2 regions of the Synechococcus sp. KORDI-52 genome follow, and region 1 is predicted to be linked to the other one. Evidence: predicted binding sites of a transcription regulator. Region 1 holds the regulator's gene; the other holds the start of a gene.

Region 1 (7,901 bases):
ACGATGTTGCTGAGCAGCACAACACCAAGGGCACCAATCACCACAACGGCGGACAGCACCAGGAAACAGATCAGCTCAGTGGTGGTCGCGATGGTCATGCGTCGCCCTCCTTGGCCTCACTGGAGGATTGTCCCTCATTCTTGGCAGCGGGCTTGGCTGGAGGGGTGAGGGTCTCCAGCACCTGGGACGGCAATTGGCCAGCTCGGGGCCGATCTGCAGGCACATTATGGGGATCCATCTCGCCCGCAGGCAGATAGGCGAGTTCCCGTAACGGCACGACCGAAGGGTCGGTGGTGACGCTGGTGGGAAGGCGTCCGAGGGCGACATTGTCGTAATTGAGGCTGTGACGATCAAAGGCCGCCAGCTCATACTCCTCCGTCATCGAGAGGCAGTTGGTGGGGCAGTACTCGACGCAGTTGCCGCAGAAAATGCAGACGCCGAAATCGATCGAGTAATTGCGCAGCTCCTTCTTCTTCGTGGCTTTGTTCATCACCCAATCCACCACCGGCAGGTTGATCGGGCAGACCCTCACACACACCTCACAGGCAATGCACTTGTCGAATTCGTAGTGAATCCTGCCCCTGTAGCGCTCGGAAGGAATGAGCTTCTCGTAGGGGTACTGCACCGTGACCGGACGGCGCTGCATGTGATCGAAGGTGACCGAGAAGCCCTGGGCCAGATTCCGAGCTGCATCGACTGCATCCCGGGTGTAATCACCGACCTGTTTGAGGAAGCCGAACATGGTCTGAAAGGGAGAGAACGAAGCGGAGCCGAGAGCAAGAATCCTAGGTAGGAAAACCTAGCCGCCGAAAGCAACCGGGAAGGCGAGCTTGAGGGCTGCTGTCACCAGAAGGTTCACCAAGGACAGGGGCAGAAGGAACTTCCAGCCCAGGTCGAGCAGCTGGTCGATGCGCACGCGAGGGGTGGTCCAGCGCAGCAGGATCGCCACGAACACCAGCAAATAAGCCTTGAGCACCGTCATCACGATGCCGACGGTGCCCGTGATCACCTGGACCACGGGAGCATCGATGGGCTGATTCAACCAGCCGGCCAGCCACTCCACAGGGATCGGAAAGCCCCAACCACCGAGATACAGAACGCTGACCAGAACGGCCGAGAGCACCAGGTTGATGTAACCCGCAAGGTAGAAGAGGGCGAACTTCATGCCCGCGTACTCGGTCTGATAGCCAGCCACCAGTTCTTCCTCAGCTTCGGGAAGGTCGAAGGGGAGCCGCTCACACTCAGCAAGGGCACAGATCCAGAAAATCAGGAAGCCCACCGGCTGACGCCAGATGTTCCAGCTCAAAATGCCGGCACCGGTCTGCTGACCCACAATGTCGACCGTGCTCAGCGAATTGGACATCATGACGATGGCCAGCACCGCCAGAGCAAGGGGAATTTCGTAGCTGATCGATTGAGCCGCGGCCCTCAGCCCCCCGAGCAGCGAATACTTGTTGTTGGAGGCATAGCCGCTCATCAGCAGGCCAATCGGCTGAATGCTGCTGAAGGCGATCCAAAGAAAGATCCCCACGCCCACGTTGCTGATCAGCAGGTTCTGGCCAAAGGGAATGATCAGCCAGGAGATGATCACCGGCACAACCACCAACACCGGGCCGAGGGTGAACAACAGGCTGTCGGCCCGCGCCGGAATGATGTCTTCTTTGACCAACAGCTTGAGGCCATCAGCAAGGGGCTGAAGCACGCCCAGGGCACCGGCGTATTCAGGACCGATCCGCTGCTGGACAGCGGCGGAAATCTTGCGTTCCAGCCATACCGAAACCAGCACACCCACCACCGCAGCCACCAGGACCAGCAGCATCGGCAGCGGCAGCCAAAGCAGCCTCGCCACCTCGGGAGAGAAGCCAAACCCTTGCAGGGCCTGGCTAAAGCTCAATTCCAGGTCCAGTCCCGGACTCACCATGGTGTCGACGGAAGTGGGTGCAACTTAGGCGGCCGGAGCCGGGACGCGCTCCTCAATGGGCATCCAGGAGCGTGGCTGGGATCCGGAGTAGATCTGCGAAGGCCGGAAAATCCGGTTCGCCCCGAGCTGCTCCCGCCAATGGGCCAGCCAGCCGGCGACCCTGGCAATGGCAAAGACCGGCGTGAACAGATCCCTGGGGATACCGAGCTTGCGATACACCAGGCCCGAATAGAAATCCACGTTGGGATAGATGCCTTTGGGGCCGAGGCGGGACGCCGCTTCCTCTTCAATCGCCCGGGCCACGTCGTAGAGGTCGTCGTGGCCGAAGCTGGCGAACATCTCCTCAACCAGGGCCTGGAGAATCACGGCACGGGGATCTTTGACCTTGTATTCCCGGTGGCCGAAGCCCATGATTTTGCGCTTGGCTGCGATGGCCTCATCCAGGAAAGCGCCGGCATTCTCGGGACTGCCCACCTGCTCGAGCATGGCGAGGACGTCTTCATTGGCGCCGCCGTGGAGCGGGCCCGCCAGGGTGCCGACGGCTGAGGCCACCACGGCATAGGGGTCGGTGAGGGTGCTGGCGGTGACCCGGGCACTGAAGGTGCTGGCGTTAAGGCTGTGCTCGGCATGGAGCATCAGGCATCGATCAAAGATCCTCGCCGCCAGGGGATCCGGCTCACGTTCCGTGAGCATGTAGAGGAAATTGGCGGAGTAGGCCAGATCATCCCTGGGCTGAATTGGGTCCTGGCCTTTGCGGATCAGCTGAAAGGCCGCCACCATCGTGGGGATTTTGGCGATCAGCCGCACCACCGCGTCATAGATGTACTGCGGGTCGTCGATCGCCCGGCGCGAATAGAACAGCCCCAGGGAGGCGGCACTGGACTGCAGCGCGTCCATCGGATGGCCGCTGGCCGGAAAGCACTTCATCATGTCCCGCACCCGGAAGCTGACCCGCCGGTGCATCTGCACGGCGTGCTCAAACTCCGCCAACTGCTTGCGGCTGGGCAGCTCTCCCCAAATCAGCAGATAGGCGGTTTCCAGGAAGCTGCTGTTGGCCGCCAGATCCTGCATCGGGTAGCCGCGATAGGTGAGCAGCCCCTGCTCTCCATCGATGTCGCAGATCGCCGACTGGGTTGCAGGCACGCCATCCAGGCCTGGACGCAATTCGATCCCGGTCCGCGCATGGCGCAGGTCGCCTGTCTGCTGCTGGGCCACCGCCTGATTGCCTCTAACAGCAACCTAAATCGTCAATCAGCAGTGATGGCCGAAGCAAGGCCTGCACCTGCCACTGGCCGGTGGAATGACGCAGCTGGATCACACCGGCTTTCTTCAGCACCAGGGCACCCGGAGCACACCCCAGAAGACCGCAGGCCAGATCGCCCAGATCCGGCTCATGGCCCACCAGACCGAGGCGCCCATCGGCTGCCGTCAGCAGCGTTTCGAGGGCTCCTCCTGGTTCGAGTCGTTCGTCCACCGCAAGCTCTGAGGCAAGCCCCGCCTCCAGGGCCAGTTCAGCGGTTTGCAGAGCTCGGCGGTAAGGGCTGGACAGCAGACGATCCAGCCGCACCCCCCGCCGCACCAGGGCCGCCATCACCAGCTGCGTGCGCTGACGGCCGGCGGCGGTCAGGGGACGATCCGGATGATCCCGCCCCGCCAGGCGGGGTTCGGCGATGCCATGCCGCAGCAGGAGCAGGTCAACCGAGTTGGAGCCGGGCATGCAACGGAATCTCGGGGCCGCCCTCCTCCTGGCGATCAGCATCAACGGCAACCGCCAGCCCGCGGACCTGGTTCAGCAGGGGCCGCCCCGCCATCACCTGCAGCAGGGCCCAGGGCCGCCATCGCCCCAACAGGGATCGGGCCGGGTCCTCCGCCAGCAGGAGGGCCTGCGCTGGTTGGGAAGACGCTGTGAGTTCCTGCCACTGGTTCAAGCGGGGCTGAAGGGCACGGCCGTTCTGGCGCTGCGCCAGCGCCACCAAGGACTCACCCCACCAGTTCAGGGAAGCGTCGCGGACCTGAGCCGCGGCCAACTGGGCATCCACCCCTGGCTGGCGGCCTCGCTGGCGCACCAGACGCGTCCACACACTCAACACCTCGCCATCGCCTTCCAGCTCAGAGCGGGTCAGACCCTGCTCCTGCAGACGCGCATCCACCACATCCCTGGCGGGGCTTTGCGGGCGGGTGGCCAGCAGCCAGCCCTCGGGTTGGTCCTGCCAAAGCAGAGGACCGTCATCGGCCCCCACAACAGCCTCTGCCGACGGCTGGTCCGCCAAGCGCTTCTCCAGCTCCGGACCGAACCATTGGGCCAGCGGATGACTTTCGCTGGGATCCAACAGACGGGCTGGACTCTGCAGCTGAGCCAGCCAGCGGGCATGGCCTCCGGCCGAGGCGGTCAGATCCTTCAGGCCAGGCCAGGGGTCGGCGCCAAGGGATTGCCGGAATCCGAGGCGCCCATCCACCGCCAGGGTGGCCCCCTCCGGCCGAAGCGATGCCACAAGTCCGCTCAGATCGTCCCGTTGGGCCACCCGCTCGGGCAGCTGCAACCAATGCTCAAGGGCGTGGGGAGAGGCCGTAAGCAGAGCCACGCCTTGACCGAGCTCAGCCACCTGACGCTGCAGGCGTTGATCCCCCAGCTGATGCTGATCCGGCAGCTGGGAGACATCGAGGGCTTGCTCCAGCACGCCCCGGCCTGAGGCCACCAGAAGCAGATCGTCATCGATCAAGGCCGTCGCCAGGGGTTGGGGGTCATGGCCCACCAACGCCCCCTGACCGCTGATCACACCGATTCCGCGGTAACTGCTGATCTGGAGGTCGGTGCCCGCCAGGCTGCGGGTCTGCCAGAACCGTTGCAGAAAGCGCCGGGCGCCGTCGTGATCCCGACTGGTCAAAGCCAACACCCAACCAGCGTGGGAGACCCCATCGGTGAGGGTGAGGCTGACCTCCTCTCCAAGCCAGGGCTCCAGCTCAACAGCGAACTGCAGGCCCGCCAAGGCAAAGACCCCTTCACGCCACTGCCTTGCACCATCACGGGCATCGCGGCGTTGGGAGGCAGGGGCCACAGCCTGGGCATAGGCCGGCAACCGCACGGGATCGGCCAGCCAGTGAAGGGACAAATCGGCATCCCGGGGCACGAACCGGGCCGCCCGGGGCAGATGCAACGGCTGCTCTGCCAGTTGAAGGGGGCTCTGGCGATCCATGGTCCAGAGCAGACCAGCGGCCAGAAGAAGCAGCGACAGCAGCGCAGCTCCGGCAGCGCTGAGGAAGGGGCGGGCCTTCATGGGCCGGCGTTCTCGGATCGCCTCATCTTTGTCCATCACCGCAGAATGGCGCCATGGGCCAATCCAAACCACAACCCATCCAAGCGCCCGAGTTGCAGCAATGGCTGCAAAGCGAACGACCGTCACCCCAAGTGGTGGACGTGCGCGAGGCGGCTGAGATTGCCATCGCCCCCTTCCCCGGCGCGGTGCTGCACCGGCCCCTGAGCCAATCCAATGCCTGGCTGGCGACCCTGCAAAAGGACCTCCAGCCCGATCAGGCCGTTGTGGTGGTCTGCCATGCCGGCGTCCGCAGTTACCACTTCGGTCTGTGGCTGCTGGACCAACCCTGGGGCCTCGAGGTGTGGAACCTTGAGGGAGGCATTGATGCCTGGAGCCTTCAGGTGGATCCCAGCGTCCCCCGCTACTGATGAGCAAGCCCCTGTCCCTTCGGCAAGAACAGGTGCTTCAGGCGACGGTGCACCACTACGTCGACACGATGGAACCAGTGGGCAGCCGCACCCTGGTGCAACGCTTCGGCATCCCCGCCAGCTCCGCCACCGTTCGTTCCGCCATGGGGGCTCTGGAGCGTCGTGGACTGCTGCATCAGCCCCACACATCGGCCGGACGCATTCCCAGCCCGATGGGGTACCGGCACTACGTGGATGCGCTGCTGCCGGAACCCGGCGTTGCTGTTCAACACTTGGAGCGGGAGCTCACCGGCCTCAGCCTGCGTTGGGCCGACCTGGACGACCTGCTGATGCATGTGGCCCGGCGGCTGACTGATTTCACCGGTCTGATGAGCCTGATCACCCAACCGCAGCTGGAGAACCGCCAGCTGGAGACGATCCGCCTGGTGCCCAGCGGTGATCGCTTGCTGGTGATGCTGGTGGAAGCCAATGGCCGCGCCAGCCATCTCAACCTGCGTCTGCCGCATGGGGCAGACGCCGAACTCATAGCCATGGAACGGTGGGCCGCAGACCAGCTCGAGCAGGGGGAGCTGAACTGGGAGGCGCTGCCGAGGCAATTGCAACGCAGCGGCTCGGTGCTGCGCAACGCCCTCGACCAACCCACCCCTACGAACCCCGCATCGGTGGTGGTGCATGGCCTCTCAAGGCTGGTGAGCGAACCGGAATTCGAAAGCACGGCCAGCCTTCGGCCGCTGCTGGAACTGATCGACGACCAACCCGGCACCTTGATCAGCCGCGGTGCATCCGCACGGGTCTGGATCGGCGACGAGCATCCCCAGCCGGCCTTGGAAGCCTGTGCGGTGGTGCAGGCTCCCTACCGCTGCAACGAGGGGCTCGGCCACGTGGCATTGGTGGGCCCGATGCGTATGGCCTACGCCACGGCCCGCGCCGCCGTGCAGCGGGTAGCCCGCCACCTGGAATTGATGCTGGCGTGAAGCTTGAGCTTCAGAGCTGATCCCCCAGCTTTTCCGCCACGGTGTTGACGTCCTTGTCGCCGCGGCCGGAACAGTTGATCACCACTTCCGTGCCATCGGCCAGGGTGGGGCAGAGCTGCTCAAGCCAGGCGAAGGCGTGGGCCGTTTCCAGGGCCGGAATGATTCCCTCAAGCTCACTCACCAGGCGCAGGGCATCAAGGGCCTGCTGATCGGTGACTGCCGCATATTCGGCCCGACCGATCTCCCGCAGGTAGCTGTGCTCCGGCCCCACGCCGGGGTAGTCGAGACCAGCAGAAATCGAATGAGCTTCCATCACCTGGCCATCGCCGTCCTGCAGCAACAGGCTCATCGCCCCGTGGAGGACGCCGGCACGACCCTCGGTGATCGTTGCGGCGTGGCGGCCGGTGGCCACACCATCACCGGCGGCCTCAACTCCAATCAGACGCACGGAGGTGTCCTGAACAAAAGGATGGAACAGGCCCATGGCATTGGAGCCACCGCCAACGCAGGCCATCAGCACGTCCGGCAGTCGACCGAAGGCCTCCTGACACTGCTGCTTGGATTCCTCACCGATCACGGCATGGAAATCGCGCACCAACATCGGGTAGGGATGCGGGCCGGCGACGGAGCCAAGGATGTAATGGGTCGTCTCGACGTTGGTCACCCAGTCGCGGATGGCTTCGCTGGTGGCGTCCTTGAGGGTGGCGGTGCCGGCCGTCACCGGTTGCACCGTGGCCCCGAGCAGGCGCATGCGGAACACATTGAGGGCCTGGCGGCGCATGTCTTCCGCGCCCATGTAGATCACGCACTCCAAACCGAAGCGGGCACAGACCGTGGCCGTGGCGACGCCGTGCTGCCCCGCACCGGTCTCGGCGATGATCCGCTTCTTGCCCATCCGCAGCGCCAGCAGAGCCTGCCCCAGGGCGTTATTGATCTTGTGGGCCCCGGTGTGGTTGAGGTCTTCCCGCTTCAGCCAGATGCGGGGGCCACCGTCGGCACGGCGGTAATGGGCTGTCAGACGCTCAGCCTCATAGAGAGGTGTCGCCCGACCGACGTAGTTCTTCAGCAGGCGGTTGAGCTCAGCGGTGAAGGCCGGATCGTTCCAGGCCTGGGCGGCGGCCTGCTCCAGTTCCGCCAAGGCCGGCATCAGGGTTTCCGGCACGTACTGACCCCCGAAGCGACCAAAGCGGCCGTGGGCTCCAGGACGCACCGATGGCTGCAGGTTGGAGGGATCCGGAGTGCTGGCGTTGGGCAGGGTGCTGGTCACGGATCCAAGGCGGAGCGTCGGCTCAGCGTAAGCAGGCGATCACACGGTGCCGTGGGT
Region 2 (7,901 bases), 230 kb from region 1:
CAAATTGATCGGTGCCGAAAAACTCTATCCAGAAGATCAGGTTTCAGAAGCCATCATCAACCGGAGTCTTAGCGGGAAAGAACTTGAGATCCTAATCATTATCAATGCTCTATACTACAACAAATACCCATGGATTAGCACAAGGATTTCAGATGCATTGATCAAAAGTCAACCAAAAATCGAAGCGAAGCAATGCAAAATCAACAAGCAGCAGCTTGAAAAAATTTACGAAAAAAATGATAGCTTTCTAAAAATCATCAATGCAAGTCTCGATCCAAACGAACAACTAACTTCGATCGCAACCCTCAAAGAACCCAAATCACAACTTATCAATCCAGAGCAAGCTCACAGAATTCGCCAAGAAGAAGCTATATCCTTGCAACTCATCGGAGATGAACTGCTTCAAGCATTCACCCATGAGTCAAAGCGTAAACTCTCAAACGAAACTGTCGATGCCATCATTGCATTAAGCCAATCCGGGAAAGTGTCAAAAGTCACAGAGGTAGAATTGCTGGACGTGGCTAAAGAAAATCGGCCCCAAGGGCAAAAATTAGCCAAACTTCTGGAGCGAGCAAAGGCACAACTCGCTAGTGGAAAGCCATAACATCAAAAATCATTCAGAAACATCAATTAAACACGCTTGATGTTACAAAGCAAAGCAAGAGAGAGGGTTGTTCGGCATGAATCCATGCCAAGAAATCTTGTCGCAGCTCTCGTCCAAAGCAACTACTTAGACGAAAAATATGTGCCAAATACCACTAAATTTCCATAAGAACTTGAGCGCATGCTCTACTTACTCTATGCTTGAAAACAACATATGCTTTGAACATGCATAGAGGCATGTAGAATACCAGGATGCAAACAAACAAGCCAAGTGCGAAAGAATCAAGAGCCTAAGAAGCCGACCAAAAACAAGTTCAACATTCCATCAAAAAAACTACCCAGTTCTCTTGCTCAAAAAGTCTGCAATCCATTATGGATAAAGATTATCAACTCAATCGAAAAACGCGACCTCAAAACACTTGTCGACATCATAGAGCCGATATACAAGCAAGAAGGCACTTTTTGCATGCCACACCCTTTTATGGAAAGCCTGGAAACATTTGCGTCCAAAAGCATAAGAAAAGGAATGTGCAATTTCATCTTCTTTTATGACTCAAAAGGAAAAAACAAATGGATATTGTGTCAATGCACTTCATTTGTAGATGCTATTTTTTCGACCACATTTTCAGGAAAGCACAAATCTTCAATAAGCGACGAAACAATACTCAACCCATTACGAAATATCATGCGGAATGAAATTAAAAAAAGTTCAAAACAACCTGAGCCCCAAAAAGCAATAATGGGCGGCTATTTGCTCGATCAATTAAGGCCATATCATCACTTTTATGACCAGCTAAAATGGTTTATTTACCTACAAGACAAAAAGCCGATTTTAAGCAAAAAATCTTTCTTCAGCCCTAAATGCTTAAGCAAAAAAATCCACCCTAGAACCAAAGATATCGCTAGAATTACAGTCTTTCCTACCATTATTGGATCCAATCAACTGGGAATGAAGTTAGATCAATATACTGAAGAGATGGAAAACGCCGTATATAATGAATGCCGAGGAAAGTTAGCGACCAGAATCTGGGGGAAAGTTGTCAAAAAATTGAGGTCTTTAGCTGGAGGCAACAAAACCTTAACTCTCTGGTTTGGAATCTCAGGCCAGAAAAGAATATGGGTCGAACAAGAAGACTTTCTCCCAGCACTCGTAGAACAACTAACACCATACTTTGATTCATTTGTCTTCTTGATTGACGGCTTTACCGAATACGAAAATTCAAGTCAAATTCCCCTTCGTGGAAGCAAAGCGACACCAGTCTGCCAAGATCTTGAAGTGGTCGATTCTATTCGAGAGAAATTATTGCCTTATTCAAATATTTCAATTGTGAGCTTGGTGGGTCAAACCTACCGAGAAAAAATCCAACAATGCCAATTTATCGATTTTTTCATTGCGAATGCAGGTGCCGGGCAACTTGTTCCGCATCGTTTTTGCAGAAAGCCAGGGATTCTGCATTCCAATGAGAAGCATTGCGTTTTCCCGACGGGCATTAACAATACTTCCGTTAAACTAGTTGACAAATCTCTTGTTAAAGATGTAGGAAATTTGTTCGCAAATAATACACAAGTCCAGAAGGCTGGATCTGGACTTATCAGCTACAGCATCAATACTCAAATCGTCATCGACATGATCATACAAATGTTGACGTTAAAAAAATGAACCATTGCATTCAAGCAATGTGAAACTGCTAAGCATTGAGAATTGACCTGATCAAGATTCTGGCTCTTTTAATCCTGACGTGAAAAAGGCAAGGTCCTTGTGAAGTCGATCTAATTCGTACAACGTTTTTGTTTCCTTCTTTTCGAGGATCTCAACCCGCTTCAACAGATCTTCCAACAACTTGTTTTGCAGAGATTCAACCTGGACTTGCCTTTTTTGGGCGCCTTTCAATGGAGGTCCGGCAGAGCCGGCTGTTGAAAGAATTCCTCCCTCCGTTTCGACGTACAGCAAAGCAAGACGCTCCAACACCTTGGAATAAGCCTTGTCCTGCTGTCGACAGAGAGCTTTAAAACGCTGCAGCGTCTCAGGGGCGAACTGAGCAGCAAAAGCACCGGGGCGCTGGGGCATTTGTCCCGACTCAACAATACACAACAAGACCCTAGCCGCTGCACGCCTGCACCTCAAATGCTTCATGCCCTGCAACTGACGCTGGCCCTCGCTGGTCACATGTCTTGCAGAATCTAGACCTTACAAGACGCGTGGGTTGCACAAAAAGAGGCCCCGCAGGGCCTCTTGTTATGACTTGATTTGAAGTGATCGGGTGGTCGCTGGACCACCCACGCATCGATCAGTAGTCGAAGTCGCCGCCACCCATGCCGCCGCCGGCAGGAGCTGCTTCCTTCTTCTCAGGCAGATCAGCCACGATGCACTCGGTGGTCAGCACCATGCCAGCGATGGAGGCGGCATTCTGCAGACCGGAGCGGGTCACTTTGGCCGGGTCGACAATGCCAGCAGCCAGCATGTCGACGTACTCGCCGGAGGCAGCGTTGAAGCCTTCGGCACCAGCGCGAGCCTTGACGTTCTCAGCCACAACAGCGCCGTTGGCACCTGCGTTTTCAGCGATGCGCATCAGCGGTGCGGTGAGAGCAGCCGCCACGATGTTGGCGCCGATCAGTTCCTCTCCGGACAGGCTGGAGGCTGCCCACTGCTCGAGGGCCGGAGCCAGGTGCGCCAGGGTGGTTCCGCCGCCAGGAACGATGCCTTCCTCAACAGCCGCCTTGGTGGCGTTGATGGCATCCTCGAGACGGAGTTTCTTGTCCTTCATCTCGGTTTCGGTGGCCGCACCCACCTTCACCACAGCAACGCCACCGGCCAGTTTGGCCAGACGCTCCTGCAGCTTCTCCTTGTCGTAGGTGGAGTCGGTCTCGTCCATCTGCTTCTTGATCTGTTCGCAGCGGGCGCCGACAGCCGCCTCGTTGCCCTCGGCAACGATGGTGGTGGTGTCTTTGTTGATGGTGACGCGGCGGGCGGTGCCCAGCATCTCCAGCTTGGCGTTCTCCAGCTTGAGGCCGGCGTCCTCGGTGATCAGCTGACCGTTGGTCAGAACAGCCATGTCTTCCAACATGGCCTTGCGGCGATCACCAAAACCAGGGGCCTTCACCGCAGCCACATTCAGCACGCCACGCAGACGGTTCACCACCAGGGTGGCGAGGGCTTCCTTCTCAATATCCTCAGCAATGATCAGCAGAGGCTTACCGGTGCGGGCAATCTGCTCGAGGACGGGCACCAGGTCCTGCACCAAACCGATTTTCTTGTCGGTGAGCAGGATGTAGGGCTCGTCTAGGACGGCTTCCATCCGCTCGGTGTCGGTGGCGAAATAAGGGGAGATGTAGCCCTTGTCAAAACGCATGCCCTCGGTGACCTCAAGCTCGGTCTCCATGGACTTGCCCTCTTCCAGGGAAATCACACCTTCTTTGCCGACCTTGTCCATGGCATCAGCAATCATCTTGCCGACTTCCTCGTCGTTACCGGCTGAGATGGTGCCGACCTGAGCGATGGCGTTGCTGTCGGCGATGGGCTTGGCCATTTCCTCGATCTTGCTGACCAGGAAATCGGAGGCCTTATCGATGCCCTTCTTCAGGGTGATGGCATTGGCACCAGCAGCCACGTTACGCAGGCCGGCCTTGACCATGGCGTGAGCCAGGACGGTGGCGGTGGTGGTGCCGTCGCCGGCGGCGTCATTGGTTTTGGAGGCGGCCTGACGGATCAGGGCTACGCCGGTGTTCTCGATGTGGTCTTCGAGCTCGATCTCCTTGGCGATGGTGACGCCGTCATTGATGATCTGAGGAGCGCCGAACTTCTTCTCGAGCACCACGTTGCGCCCCTTGGGGCCGAGGGTCACCGCGACGGATTCGGCCAGGATGTCGATGCCTTTCTCGAGTGCGCGACGGGCGTTCTCGTTGTAGATAATGCGCTTTGCCATGGAAGGCGGTTCCTAGTGAAGAGGATGAAAAGGGAAAGCTGAGCCGAGGCTCAGACCGCAATGCAGCGGGGCTGATCTCAGTTGACGACGGCCAGGATGTCCTTCTCGGACAGCAGCACGTATTCATCGCTGCCGAGCTTGATGTCGGTGCCGGCGTACTTGCTGTAGAGGACCTTGTCGCCCACACCGACTTCGGGAGCCTGGCGGCTGCCGTCGTCGTTGCGCTTGCCGGGGCCCACCTGAACCACTTCACCCACCTGGGGCTTTTCTTTGGCGGTGTCAGGCAGAAGAATGCCGCCGGCAGTGGTCTCTTCAGAAGCGGACACCTTGATGAAGATGCGATCGCCAAGGGGTTTGACAGTCGAGACGCTGAGAGAAACAGCAGCCATGGGTACTTGCAGGAGCAGGGACAGGGCGCAAAGCGCCACGCATCGACGCGAGTTGGCACTCGATGCCGATGAGTGCCAACGTATGCAACCGACCACCCCTCGGGCCAGACCTCAAGCTGTGCGGGTGACCGAACCGGTGGGGGCAAACCACAGCAGTGGTATGGTTGCGCCGCTCTGAATGGGTCCGAGCGCGCTGCGCCTGTTCCCGCATTTCTCCTTCCTATGGTCGCTTCTGCTCCTGCATCTGCTGGCACCAAGGGTGTGATCCGTCAGGTGATCGGCCCGGTTCTGGACGTGGAATTTCCCGCAGGGAAACTGCCGAAGATCTACAACGCCCTGCGCATCGAGGGTAAAAACCCAGCTGGTGATGACGTAGCCCTGACGGCTGAGGTTCAACAGCTTCTGGGAGATCATCGCGTTCGCGCCGTTGCCATGAGTGGCACCGATGGCCTGGTTCGCGGCATGGAAGCCGTCGACACCGGTGCACCGATCTCCGTGCCCGTGGGCGAAGGCACCCTCGGCCGGATCTTCAATGTGCTGGGCGAGCCCGTCGACGAGCAGGGCCCTGTGAACACAACAGCCACCGCTCCCATCCACCGGGATGCCCCCAACATCACTGAGCTTGAAACCAAGCCCAAGGTGTTCGAGACCGGCATCAAGGTGATTGACCTTCTGGCTCCCTACCGCCAAGGCGGAAAGGTCGGCCTGTTCGGCGGAGCCGGCGTGGGCAAGACCGTGTTGATTCAGGAACTGATCAACAACATCGCCAAGGAGCACGGCGGTGTGTCGGTGTTCGGTGGTGTGGGTGAGCGCACCCGTGAGGGCAATGATCTCTACGAGGAATTCAAGGAATCCGGCGTGATCAACGCCGATGACCTATCCAAGTCGAAGGTGGCTCTCTGCTACGGCCAGATGAACGAGCCCCCCGGTGCCCGGATGCGCGTGGGTCTCTCCGCTCTGACCATGGCGGAGCACTTCCGCGACGTGAACAAGCAGGACGTGCTTCTGTTCGTCGACAACATCTTCCGTTTCGTGCAGGCGGGTTCTGAGGTGTCTGCACTGCTGGGCCGCATGCCTTCCGCTGTGGGCTACCAGCCCACCCTGGGCACCGATGTGGGTGCCTTGCAGGAGCGTGTTGCCTCCACCGTTGAAGGTTCGATCACATCGATCCAGGCCGTCTACGTGCCTGCTGACGACCTGACGGACCCCGCTCCCGCCACCACCTTTGCTCACCTCGATGCCACCACGGTGCTGAACCGTGCCCTGGCCTCCAAGGGCATCTATCCAGCCGTGGATCCTCTGGATTCCACCAGCACCATGCTGCAGCCGGCTGTGGTGGGTGATGAGCACTACCGCACGGCGCGCGCCGTGCAGTCCACCCTGCAGCGCTACAAGGAACTCCAGGACATCATCGCGATTCTGGGTCTCGACGAACTGTCGGAAGACGACCGCCGCACCGTGGATCGTGCCCGCAAGGTTGAGAAGTTCCTCTCACAGCCCTTCTTCGTGGCTGAGATCTTCACCGGCATGCCCGGCAAGTACGTGAAGCTGGACGAGACCATCGCTGGTTTCAACCAGATCCTCTCCGGTGAGCTGGACAACCTTCCCGAAGCCGCCTTCTACCTGGTGGGCAACATCGAGGAAGTGAAAGCCAAGGCCGAGAAGATCGCCGCCGAAACCAAGTGATCGCTGCGGGGGTGATTCACACCCCCGATCACGTGTTTATCGACAGTCCGTTCTCTTTTCGAACCAAGGTTCATGTCCCTCACCCTCCGCGTGCTGGCAACAGACCAGAACGTCTTTGATGGCAGCGCCGACGAGGTGATCCTGCCCAGTACCACCGGCCAACTCGGCATCCTGCCAGGCCACATTTCGTTGCTCACCGCCATCGACATCGGTGTACTGCGCGTGCGTACCAACGGTGCCTGGAACTCCATCGCACTGATGGGTGGCTTCGCCGAGGTTGACGCTGATGAAGTCACCGTTCTGGTGAATAAGGCCGAACTGGGCAGCGCCATCGATGCCGGTGCCGCTGAAGCCGCTTTCCAGAAGGCCTCCACCGTGGTGGCAGGCATGGAAGGCCAACCGGCTTCTCCGGAAAAGCTCAAAGCACAGCAACAGATGAATGAAGCCCGGGCTCGCCTGCAGGCCAGTAAAACCGCCGACTGATTCATCCGCTGTCCAACGGTTGACGTTTCAAAAGCCAGGGGCTCCCGCCTCTGGCTTTTTTCATGGTGGCTCTGTGATCGATGACGATGATCAGTGACGCCAAACCCTTCAGAAGAGCACAAAAAAACCTGCCGGAAGGCAGGTTTGAATCGACAAACTGAGGGGAAAAATCAGGCGGTACCGCAGAAGGTGACGTCGGGGAACTTGGCCTTGGCCTCGTCGAGGCTCTTGCCCTTGCCTTCCTCTTGCCAGTAGTTGATCACCTCAGTGGCCTGGTTGAGCACTTCAACACGCTCGTTGTCGGTGATCCAACTCTTGCCTTCAAGCTCGGTCTTCAAGCTTTCCCAGGCGTCCTCACGGGGCCAGAAGAAGTAGGAGGTGAGGGGGCTGGGGCCACCGCCAACGATCTGATCCACAGCCAGGGCGACGTTGTCGGGAAGCCAGAGGATCTTCAGCAGGAATCGGCCCTCATCGGCCTTGGGGGTGTAGCCGGAGGGAACACCATCAGCATCGATGGTGGCCGTGGCCAGAGCCGCGGCTGCGCCCTTCAAAACAGGACGGCCTTCGCCTTCGCTGGCTGCAGGCTGTTCAGTGGTTTCAGCTGCCTGGGTGGCGCCTTCAGCCGCGTCGGCGGACGGAGTCGCGACCTCCTGGTCGGTGGGGGCAGCGCCTTCGGTGACCGTCATGGTGTCAGCGCTCAAGACAGAAATACAAACAACTAACCTACCAGCCGCTCCCCATCAGACGTTCTGGGATCTCCAACCATCCTGCTGTTCGACATCGATGGTGTGATCCGCGATGTAGCGGGCAGTTACCG

What was found. Region 1 encodes HrcA, which represses chaperone genes, less so after heat shock. Its sites were predicted from a motif close to TTAGCACTCNNNNNNNNNGAGTGCTAA; they were not measured.
Region 2: the regulator HrcA is predicted to act here: its motif matches at 4,968-4,994, upstream of groES (co-chaperone GroES).

The regions. Positions count from the first base shown of each region.
Region 1 covers NZ_CP006271.1:771,755-779,655, reverse strand. Annotated here, with positions in the region: gene KR52_RS03860 (NADH-quinone oxidoreductase subunit J) at 1-98, opposite strand, end outside; gene ndhI (NAD(P)H-quinone oxidoreductase subunit I) at 95-742, opposite strand; gene nuoH (NADH-quinone oxidoreductase subunit NuoH) at 800-1,918, opposite strand; gene KR52_RS03845 (citrate synthase) at 1,946-3,136, opposite strand; gene sixA (phosphohistidine phosphatase SixA) at 3,150-3,638, opposite strand; gene KR52_RS03835 (DUF3352 domain-containing protein) at 3,616-5,232, opposite strand; gene KR52_RS03830 (rhodanese-like domain-containing protein) at 5,250-5,603, shown strand; gene KR52_RS03825 (heat-inducible transcriptional repressor HrcA) at 5,603-6,577, shown strand; gene trpB (tryptophan synthase subunit beta) at 6,588-7,844, opposite strand; gene KR52_RS03815 (class I SAM-dependent methyltransferase) at 7,867-7,901, opposite strand, start outside.
Region 2 covers NZ_CP006271.1:999,133-1,007,033, reverse strand. Annotated here, with positions in the region: gene KR52_RS05015 (hypothetical protein) at 1-604, shown strand, start outside; gene KR52_RS05010 (hypothetical protein) at 875-2,263, shown strand; gene KR52_RS05005 (hypothetical protein) at 2,315-2,671, opposite strand; gene groL (chaperonin GroEL) at 2,892-4,526, opposite strand; gene groES (co-chaperone GroES) at 4,604-4,915, opposite strand; gene atpD (F0F1 ATP synthase subunit beta) at 5,138-6,601, shown strand; gene atpC (ATP synthase F1 subunit epsilon) at 6,674-7,084, shown strand; gene KR52_RS04980 (30S ribosomal protein PSRP-3) at 7,255-7,770, opposite strand; gene KR52_RS04975 (TIGR01548 family HAD-type hydrolase) at 7,873-7,901, shown strand, end outside.